3 regions of the Paramicrobacterium fandaimingii genome follow, and region 3 is predicted to be linked to each of the others. Evidence: predicted binding sites of a transcription regulator. Region 3 holds the regulator's gene; each other region holds the start of a gene.
The links. The regulator LexA, encoded in region 3, represses DNA repair genes until DNA is damaged. The targets are predictions, from matches to a motif close to TCGAACANNTGTTCGA.
Positions count from the first base shown of each region.

Region 1 (3,278 bases), 1.8 Mb from region 3:
TGCCTGTAGCCGGTGTCCTAGCGCTCGACTGGAACCACCTCTCAGCACGTCGCGTCGACGCTCCTGCGTCGCCCCTGGACGACCCACTCGACACGCCCGCAGCACAGGTCATGTGACGTGTCCCGGCTTCCCGGACGGTCGGGGTTGGGTGGCTGTGATGTCGCTGCGTTCTCGTCGAGGGGGTCAGCAGACTCGATCAGGGTCGACTGGGATGAGACGCGAAGGCGGTCAGGTCAGGGCGGCCGAAGCCGGCCGGCGGGGTAGCGTCGGTCACGTCGAGGTCTTTCGGACGGATGGCGTAGGAACCTCCGTCGTCGGGAGACCTCGACGTCTATCTGCGGACCGACGCTCCCGGCCGACCTACACCCTCATCTGGGAAGAGCCGGGAAACCGGCAGGCCCTCCGCGCGGCGTTGCCTTCGTTCGCGCTTCTCGTGCTGACGGAGCCACGCTGAAATTTCGCTTCGCCGCCGAGGCGGCCGCGCGTAGTGATACGTGTCACGCGAACGACGAACGTCGATGTGCCGAGCGGCTGTGCTGGACTCGACACGGTCATCGACATCGTCGTCCCGGACTGCACTGGGGAGTGGCGGAGTATCGGCGCCCTCCCGTGGGTCGAGGTAGCCCGACACCGTAGCGTCGGCGAACACATCTGCCGCGATCTGGGGCAAAGAGCGCGTTTCGCCGGCCGACTGAAGCCCTCGCGCCGTTTCCATTGTGGCGTTGTAGATGGCCGTCGCGACGTCGGCTGTGTGAACGAGTTCGATCGACGCCATGCCGTCGTGCAGCGGCTGAAAGCTGACGCACCGACCCTCTTCTGCCCTCTTACGGCGAACCACAATCGACTCGGGATGCATTTTCTCGCGCGTGACGCGCGCGGTCCGGGAGAACTGCGCAGGTGTTTGCGTGTGCGCCAGAGGCACAACTGCTGCTTCGAAACCCGCTGCCGCGTCGCGCGGCAGCGACCACGACTGGTCGATGATTCGACGCACGTGCTGATGCGAGATGTCGCCGGAAGCAAGCGCCGCCCGCGTTTGCGGAAGGTCGCGCTGCAACGTCGTCGCCTCTTCGATCTGAGTGCGCATTGTCGACTCGGGAATGCGCAGCATGACCGCTGCCTCGGCGACGAAAGCGCGGAAGCCGAGCTCGTCGACTCGAGCAGGCGACGTCGCGTGCGAGTCGAGAACGACGAAATCGGCCGCCGACTCTGCGAGCTTTCGCGCACCGTGCAACACTGCCGTACGGCGCTCCTGTGCCCGCGCGATCTCGCGATCAATGCGCGCGACTTCGTCGAGTGCAAGACTCGCCAGGCTCATGCGGTCAGCCCCCGCTGAGCGTCCTCTCGCGTGAAAAAGAGGAGTGTCGTCGGGCTGCTGGCCCTCCGGTGCGGCATCCTCGTTTCCCATGCCCCAACTATACCAAGTATCGAAACTTTGTTCTAGTCTTTTGTGAAGATATTTCTCGTTTTTTGGTCGTAAACAACCTGCCGCCGCTTTCGAAAGATTGGCAGTTCACCGGCTGATAACTTCCCACTCTTACGAAGCTTTATACGAGCAGCTTCCGTAGACCCAACCGATTCTTCGTGCGTTGAATGGCCAGAAATCCTCATGGCGAAAGGCACAGCTTGACCCTCACGAAGCGTCAGGGTTCATGATGGTCTTCATGACCAACGACATTGACAACGCAGGCACCGGTTCTGCTCCGTTCTACAGTGCCTTCGAGATGAGCCCCGTTCCGCCGCCCGGGCCAAACGCGACTCCTCCCGAGGTATACCGCGGCATCTACGGCATGCCAATGTTCGTGACGATTCCGACCGCCGACCTGGCGGCATCCGTCGATTTCTGGACCCAGGGACTCGGGTTCATCGACCTGTTCTCCGTACCTGGCCAGCTCTCGCACATGCGCCGCTGGGCATTCCAAGACGCCCTCCTCGTCGCTGGCGATCCAGCTGCCCAAACACAGGCGATGACCGTGAGCTTCTCGTGCGTGCTGAGCGAGATCGATGGCATCGCACAGGCATGCGAGAAGCTCTCGCCCGGCTGCACGACCGGCCCACGCGCCATGCCGTGGCCCACGATCGACCTGGAGGTGCGCACACCAGAGAACACGCGCGTGATCTTCTCGGCAGCACGCGGGGTCGACCCGTCAAGCGACGAGGCCGACACTCTCAGGAACGAGGGATACCTGGTTCCCGACGCGACAGATAAGGAGTGAGACTGGATGCCGTGAGCTCACACTTCCGCGACCACGCCGCCGCCACCCGCGAAGGAGGCGGTGCCCACGGTGAGGCCGTCTCGCCTGACGGACTCACCGTCGGCGCCGTCGCACACCGAACGGGCGTGACAGTGCGCACATTGCACCACTGGGACGGCATCGGTCTGGTGGCACCGAGCACGCGCAGCGGTGCGGGATACCGGCTCTACTCCCCCAGTGACATCGCTCGCGTGCACCGCGTGTTGATCTACCGTGCACTGGGACTCCCGCTTGAGCGCATCCGCGATGTGCTCGACTCAGACGCCGAGCTGACGGCGAGCGCGCTGCGGGCTCAGCATAAGAAGCTCGAGGAGCGCATCGGCGAGCTGCACGGCATGCGCACAGCGCTCGAGCGCATGATCACTGCGGTCGACTCGGGGATCACCCTCTCGGCAGACGAGCAGATGCGCATCTTCGGAGACACGTGGAACCCTGAGTGGGCGACGCAGGCGCGCCAGAAATGGGGCGACACCGCTCAATGGGCGCAGTATGCCGAGCGAGCCGCCTCGCGCAGCACGCACGACTGGGAAGAGATCGCCGATGACGTTCGCGACCTTGAGGCCACGCTGGCTCGCGCTCTCGAACGCGGAGTTCGGCCGGGAAGCATCGAGGCAAACGAACTCGCCGAAGCCCACAGAAAATCGATGAGCCGCTACTTCGACTGCACGGTCTCCATGCACGTCTGCATCGGGCGCCGTTACGCGGACGACCCCGATTTTCGCGCACACTTCGACACCGTGGCGCCGGGTTTGGCTCTGTGGCTACGCGACGTCATCGACGCCAATGCCCGCGCAAACGGCATCGACCCGGATGAGGCCATCTGGGAGTAAGCCGAATGGGCGTACGTCGGCTGCCAAGACCGTCCACATCGCGATACGCTGACCTTTCGCACCAGGGAAGGAAGCGCCGTGGCAGACACCGTCACCGACGCATCGGACGCAGGAATCGTCGTGGATGCCATCGCACGATCGTTCGGCAGCGTCCACGCCGTGAGCCAGGCGAGCTTCACAGTGCCGCAGGGCAGCA
Region 1 is NZ_CP061170.1:206,712-209,989, reverse strand. Features, by position in the region: gene HCR84_RS01065 (DUF222 domain-containing protein) at 332-1,405, opposite strand; gene HCR84_RS01060 (VOC family protein) at 1,662-2,213, shown strand; gene HCR84_RS01055 (MerR family transcriptional regulator) at 2,225-3,082, shown strand; gene HCR84_RS01050 (ABC transporter ATP-binding protein) at 3,161-3,278, shown strand, end outside.
Region 1: a site for LexA is predicted at 1,425-1,440, ahead of HCR84_RS01065 (DUF222 domain-containing protein). Genes of this name have one in related genera too.

Region 2 (3,278 bases), 890 kb from region 3:
CCGTGACGACGGACCCGCGCGGCCTGCGTGCCGTGATCAGCGACGGCACGAGCGGTGACGAGAGCTATCGCTTTCGCTTTCTGCCGATCACCGCGCCTGATGCGAAAGGCGGCGTGACGATCGACTTCAACCGCGCCTACCTTCCGCCGTGCGCGTTCGCCGATCACTACGTGTGCCCGCTTCCGCCCGCTGAGAACCGGCTGACCACGGCGATTCGCGCCGGTGAGAAGGCTGTCGTTCGCGACTGATCGGGTGACAGGCTGATGCCGCCCGGCATCCGTTACGACTTATGTCGACGCGGGATTTCGCCGCGGCGCTCGCGAGCGTAGCGTCTGTGTATGCCTGAACTAGATGTAACGCCTCTGAAGGTGGTCGCCGTCTCGGGGAGCCTTCACGAGCCCTCGAAGACAACGGCCCTGATCCGCGCAATCGTCGATGAGGTTGCGATGCGCGAGACGGTTGAGGTTGAGGTCATTGAGCTCATCGAGATCGGATCGGGCTTTGCCGGTGCGCTCACGAGGGACCAGGTGTCGCCGAAGGCAGAAGCGGCGCTGCGGTCAATTGAGACGGCAGACCTTCTGATCGTGGGCAGCCCGGTTTACCGTGGATCGTTCACCGGTCTGTTCAAGCACCTCTTCGACTTCGTCGGGCAGTACGAGCTGATTGACATACCGGTGCTGCTCGCTGCCACGGGCGGGGGAGAGAAGCACGCTCTGATTCTTGAGCACCAGTTTCGCCCGCTGTTCGGCTTCTTTCAGGCACTCACCCTGCCGATCGGCGTCTACGCGTCGAACACCGACTTCGCCGGGTACGAGCTGGCGAGCGAGTCTGTGCGTACACGTGTAGAGCTGGCTGTGCGTCGTGGTCTGCCATTCGTGCGTCAGCGCGGCATCCCCTCGGAGATTCCCGCGTCCACGTACGTCGGCACCTGGTAGCGCCGCGGGGGGCATTGCTCATCGACCGGGGATCCAGCGCCGCGCGGGGATCATGTCACCCTCGACACATTCTCCACAGGCAGCGGGGAAAAGATGTTCGATAATGAGTTATCCACAGATGGCAGGTTATTCGAATTGATGTCTGTGCATGGTGGCAAAATTGGTGCATGGATGATTACAGAGAACCTCCGGATGAACCCGACGAGTGGGTGCCGTCGGAGGACCATGAGAGATCCCATCAGCCGCCACCGACACCGCCAGCGACGCCGCCAGCGGACTCCCCGAAGTCTCGAGAAGGCGACGTTGGCGACGATGCTGTCGTTGATGCTTTGCGTTTTCGTTTGGACGGTGTTGTTGATGATTCGCAGTTGATTGCGGCGGCGGAGGCGTCCCGGTTGCGTGGCATGTATGCGATGCTGCAGGATGCCCTTGAGCACCCGGGGGTGTTCATTCCGAACGCTCACGGGCTCACGCGTGCCGATCTGACGGGTGAGTCGCAGGGGTGGGTGCGTTCCTCCCTCGCTCAGGAGGTCGGTGCCGCTCTCGGTATCACGAAGAGTCAGGCTGCCGGACTGATCAACGATGCTGAGACGCTCTGCGAGACGCTCTCGGCAACACTCGACGCGTTAGATGCCGGCGAGGTCACTCGGCAGCATGCTGATGCGATGATTCGCCAGTCTGTCGGATTGAGCGCGGACGAGGTCGCGGCGTTTGAGGCGAAAGCGTTGCCGAAAGCCATCCAGCAGTCACCGACGCAGTTCTCCCGCGCTGTAGTGAAGATCCGGGAGGGGTTGTTTCCCGACTCGATCAGTGAACGGCGCACCGAGGCGGTCACGAAGCGTCGTGTGGAGTGTTACGGCACCCAGGACGGCATGGGGGTACTCAGTGTGAGTGCTCCGATCGAGGTGGTGCAGAGCTTACGCAATGCTGCCCGTCTGACAGCGCGGGCGTTGAAGGCTGCCGGGGATGACCGCACGGTGGCGCAGATCGAGACCGACGCCATCATCGATGCACTCATGATCGGGTTCACCACCGAACCCGGTGACAAGCCCGGTGTCGGCGCATCCGGTGTCGGCGCTGACCGGCTCGGCAGCATCCGACCCACCGTGTATGTCACCGTCCCCGTCATGACTCTCCTTGGACACTCCGACGAGCCCGCGCATTTGGACGGATACGGGCCCATCGCCCCCGACATGGCACGCGAGTTGGCGGCGCAGGCACCGAGTTTCACCCGGCTGCTGACACACCCCGAGACCGGGGCTGTGCTCTCCATCGGCCGGCACAGCTACGCTGTCCCGGCAGATCTGAAACGGGCCGTGCAGTTACGAGATGAAACCTGCATCGGCATCGGCTGCGACAGATCAGCCACCACCTGTGACCTCGACCACCGGAAAGAATGGCAGCGCGGCGGCGAAACCAGCCTCAGCAATCTCCAAGCAGCATGCGAACAACACCACATGATCCGACACCACACCCAATGGGACGTTACCGTCACCGACGACAATCACATCGAATGGGTCTCACCCCTCGGGAAGACCTACCGGGTGCCCCGCACCTCCAACGTGCAATTCGCTCAGGCAAACGCGGCGAACAACGACGAGCGAATGGAGCTTCCCGACACCCCACCATTCTGAAGCGGCGGTTTCGGCGAAAGCCCGAGTAGCCGCTCGATGGCTGGTCGTGCGCTCGACGCGTCACGGGCGGCTATCGGTCACGCGTGAGTGCGCGTTCAAAGATGTCAGCGAGCTCGTCAGCATCCGCTCTCGCATCGTAGGTTGGCGTCGCACGGAGTTGCATCAGCAGACCATCGAGAGCGCTTCGAATTGTGCGAGCCATGATCCGGGTGGAGAAGTCGCGAAATTCGCCCGCCGATTTACCTCTTTCGAGAAGCACGCCGAGGGCAGAGAGCTCCTGCTCATTCGCACGCTGCTGCTCGGTGTGTCGCCTCGAACCGTCATCACCGCGAGGATGGCTGACGATCTCGTGCAACGCGGCCATCTGGGCAGGAAAATCGCGATAGAACTCCGCACTTCCGACGATGAACATTCGAATTGCCTGCATCGTGGTGGGTTGCGCTTCCATTCGAGGTTGAAGCTGCTCTGTCGCAATGCGGTACACCTCGGCGACAACGGCATCGAGCAGGTCGTCGCGATTGGCGAAGTGATAGGAAATCGCCCCTCGAGTGACCTCGGCTCGCTTGGCAATGCGTGACAGCGATGCCTGCGCATAGCCGTCTTCTGCGAGGACCGCTATGGCGCACTCGATGAGCTGCGCACGACGGGTGCGTTGGATGAACGTCAGTCGCGTTTGCGTGTGTTCGGTGTTCTCTGTCATGTCGTGAGG
Region 2 is NZ_CP061170.1:1,134,025-1,137,302, forward strand. Features, by position in the region: gene HCR84_RS05465 (DUF1684 domain-containing protein) at 1-248, shown strand, start outside; gene msuE (FMN reductase) at 339-935, shown strand; gene HCR84_RS05475 (HNH endonuclease signature motif containing protein) at 1,103-2,569, shown strand; gene HCR84_RS05480 (TetR/AcrR family transcriptional regulator) at 2,640-3,269, opposite strand.
Region 2: a site for LexA is predicted at 1,021-1,036, ahead of HCR84_RS05475 (HNH endonuclease signature motif containing protein). Genes of this name have one in related genera too.

Region 3 (3,278 bases):
GTGTCGAGGGTCAGAGGCGTGCCCGTCGGGTTGTTCGGTGAGCACAGCACGACGACGTCGGGCGCGTCCTCCGCGATCACGCGAGCGATGTACTCGGGTGAGAGCTCGAAATCCTTTTCCCTCTCGCGACCGATCCATCGTGTGTTTGTCCCCATGGCAAGCAATGGGTACATCGAATACGTGGGAGTGAACCCAAGAAAAGTCCGCCCCGGGCCGCCGAACGCCAGAAGAATCTGCTGCAGCACCTCGTTCGAGCCGTTTGCGGCCCAGATATTCTCTGCCCGCATACCGTGCCCCAGATACGCCGCGAAGTCCTGCCGCAGTTCGGTGAACTCGCGGTCCGGATAGCGATTCAGCCCGATGATCGACGCTGCAACAGCCCCAACGATATCGTGCGCCACAACCTCTGGAATGCCATGTGTGTTCTCATTGACGTTCAGCGAAATCGGAACCGGAGCCTGCGGGGCACCGTACGGAGAGCGGCCGCGAAGGCCGTCGCGAAGAGGAAGATCATCGAATGTGGTCACCCCTCCATCGTATGGGCTTACCGAACAGCTTCCTCGTACCGTGACGGGATCGCGATTCGCTCACCCGCGGCCACCGATGACGTCTCAAGTCGATTGAGGTCGACGATCTCCGCAACCACGTCGCGGGGGTCGTGATCAGGCGCGATGCGCTCTGCCAGCATCCACAGCGATTCACCGGCGGAGACGGTCACGTATTCGAAGGTCGCCGACGATGACGAGTCGGATGCCACGGCGGAATTCGCGTGTACAGCGCCAAAGGCGATGCCGAACACAAAGGGAATAGCAGCGATTCCCGTAAGAACGGCGCGGCCGCGGGCGGTGAGACGAAGCCGGGGTGCTGCATTGGTCTGCGGGGATGTCATCGTTCTGCTCCTTCGTTGACGAGTTCGTTTCGGCCCTCAGGCCGGTGAGGGCCGAAACGAACCTGTGTTCCGAACCTATCTTCGACTGTTCGAACTGTCAACCATCTTTTTCGGTTGTCGCCGAAGAAATTCCGCGACACACTCGAATAGATGTTTGCCTCGACCCGCCGAAGCGGATACAGTTTCGAACACAGGGAACACATCACCACGAGCCACCGACATCGGGGCTCGTGAGGAGACAGGAGCAGAGCGATGGCACAGGATCCGACGAAGAAGACACGCACCCGTCGCCGCAAGAATCTGAGCGATAAGCAGAGGGCGATTCTCGAGTTCATCCAGCGGACTGTTTCGCAGAATGGCTATCCGCCGAGCATGCGCGAGATCGGCGATGCGGTTGGCCTTGCCTCTCTCTCGAGTGTCACCCACCAACTGAACCAGCTTGAGCTGAGTGGTTACCTGCGTCGGGACCCGAACCGCCCGCGCGCCCTTGAGGTGCTCATCGACCTTCCTCAGACCGCCGACATCGGTGAGACGTCAAGACCCGTCGGAGACGCCACCATGGTTCCCCTCGTCGGAAATATCGCCGCTGGCGTCCCCATCACTGCTGAACAGCAGGTCGAGGAGGTTTTTCCCCTCCCCCGCCAACTCGTCGGCAAAGGCGAACTGTTCATGCTCCATGTCAAGGGCGAGTCGATGATCGACGCCGCTATCTGCGACGGAGATTGGGTTGTCGTGCGCCAGCAGGCCACCGCAGAGAATGGCGACATTGTCGCGGCAATGCTCGACGAGGAGGCAACAGTCAAAGTCTTCCGCCAGCGAGACGGCCACACGTGGCTGCTCCCCCGCAACAGTGCCTATGAGCCCATTCTCGGCGACCACGCGGACATTCTCGGCAAGGTCGTCGCCGTTCTGCGCTCGGTCTGAGGATTAGCGCGCTTCGGCGAATTCCGTGACTTGCGCGGCGATTTCGTCGGAAACCGCCGCCTCGAGGTACGTGCCGTCTTCCCGATAGTCAATTTTCGTCACTTCACCGCGACGGTGAAGCATCGAAATGACGTCCCCACGGTCGTAGGGAACGAGCAGAGCCACTTCGACGGGAGGGTGGGGAAGCATCCGCTCGATCGTCTCGAGCAGCTCGTCTACCCCAGCGCCGGTTCGGGCAGAGGCGAATACGGCGTTCGGCGCGAGGCCCCTGAGCAGAAGTCGCTGGTCGTCATTGATCAGATCTGTTTTGTTGAAGACGATGATCTCGGGGATATCGCGCGCGCCGACGTCCCCGATCACGTCGTGGACCGTGGTGATCTGAGATGCGGGGTCGGGGTGCGCTGCATCGACGACGTGCACGATCACGTCCGCGTACGACACCTCTTCGAGAGTCGAGCGGAAAGCCTCGACGAGCTGGTGCGGCAGATTTCGAACAAAGCCGACAGTGTCGGAGAAGGTAAATTCTCGACCGTCGTCGGTACGTGTGCGCCTCGTCGTGGAGTCCAACGTGGCAAAGAGCGCGTTCTCCACCAGCACGCCCGCCTGAGTCACCCTGTTGAGAAGGCTCGACTTTCCGGCGTTCGTGTACCCGACAATGGCGACAGACGGCACGGCGAATCGTGATCTGTTTGCACGCTTTGCTTCACGTGCTGGCCCGAAGCCCTTGATTTGCTTGCGGAGTCTCGCCATGCGTGTGTGGATGCGGCGCCGGTCAAGCTCGATCTTCGTCTCGCCCGGTCCACGCGAGCCCATTCCCGCACCGGCACCTCCGACCTGACCACCAGCCTGACGGCTCATCGACTCGCCCCAGCCTCGCAGTCGAGGAAGCAGGTACTCCAATTGCGCGAGCTCCACCTGTGCTTTGCCTTCACGGCTCTGCGCGTGCTGGCTGAAGATGTCGAGGATGACTGCCGTCCGGTCGATCACCTTCACCTTGACGACGTCTTCGAGCGCTCGTCGCTGGCTTGGAGCAAGCTCTGTGTCGGCGATCACCGTGTCGGCGTTCAGCGAGCGCACGATGTCGCGCAGCTCTTCGGCTTTTCCACGCCCGAGGTAGGTGCTCGGATCCGGGTGCGGACGTCGTTGCAGCAGACCATCGAGCACAACGGCACCCGCTGTCTCTGACAGAGCCGAGAGCTCGCGAAGAGAGTTTTCGGCGTCGTCGGCGGATCCCTGGGGATATACGCCGATCAGCACGACGTTTTCCAGCCTCAGCTGGCGGTACTCGACCTCGGTGACGTCGTCGAGCTCGGTCGAGAGCCCCGCGACGCGGCGAAGCGCACGCCGCTCCTCGCGATCGAGCTGGTCACCGTCTGCGTTCGAGTCGGACCCATCTTGATGAAGGGCCTGAGCTCGGCCGAACACCGAGAAAGCACGTGCGTCCCCACTCGCGATGATGCGGTCG
Region 3 is NZ_CP061170.1:2,028,646-2,031,923, forward strand. Features, by position in the region: gene HCR84_RS09820 (histidinol-phosphate transaminase) at 1-527, opposite strand, end outside; gene HCR84_RS09825 (hypothetical protein) at 545-889, opposite strand; gene lexA (transcriptional repressor LexA) at 1,142-1,813, shown strand; gene hflX (GTPase HflX) at 1,817-3,278, opposite strand, start outside.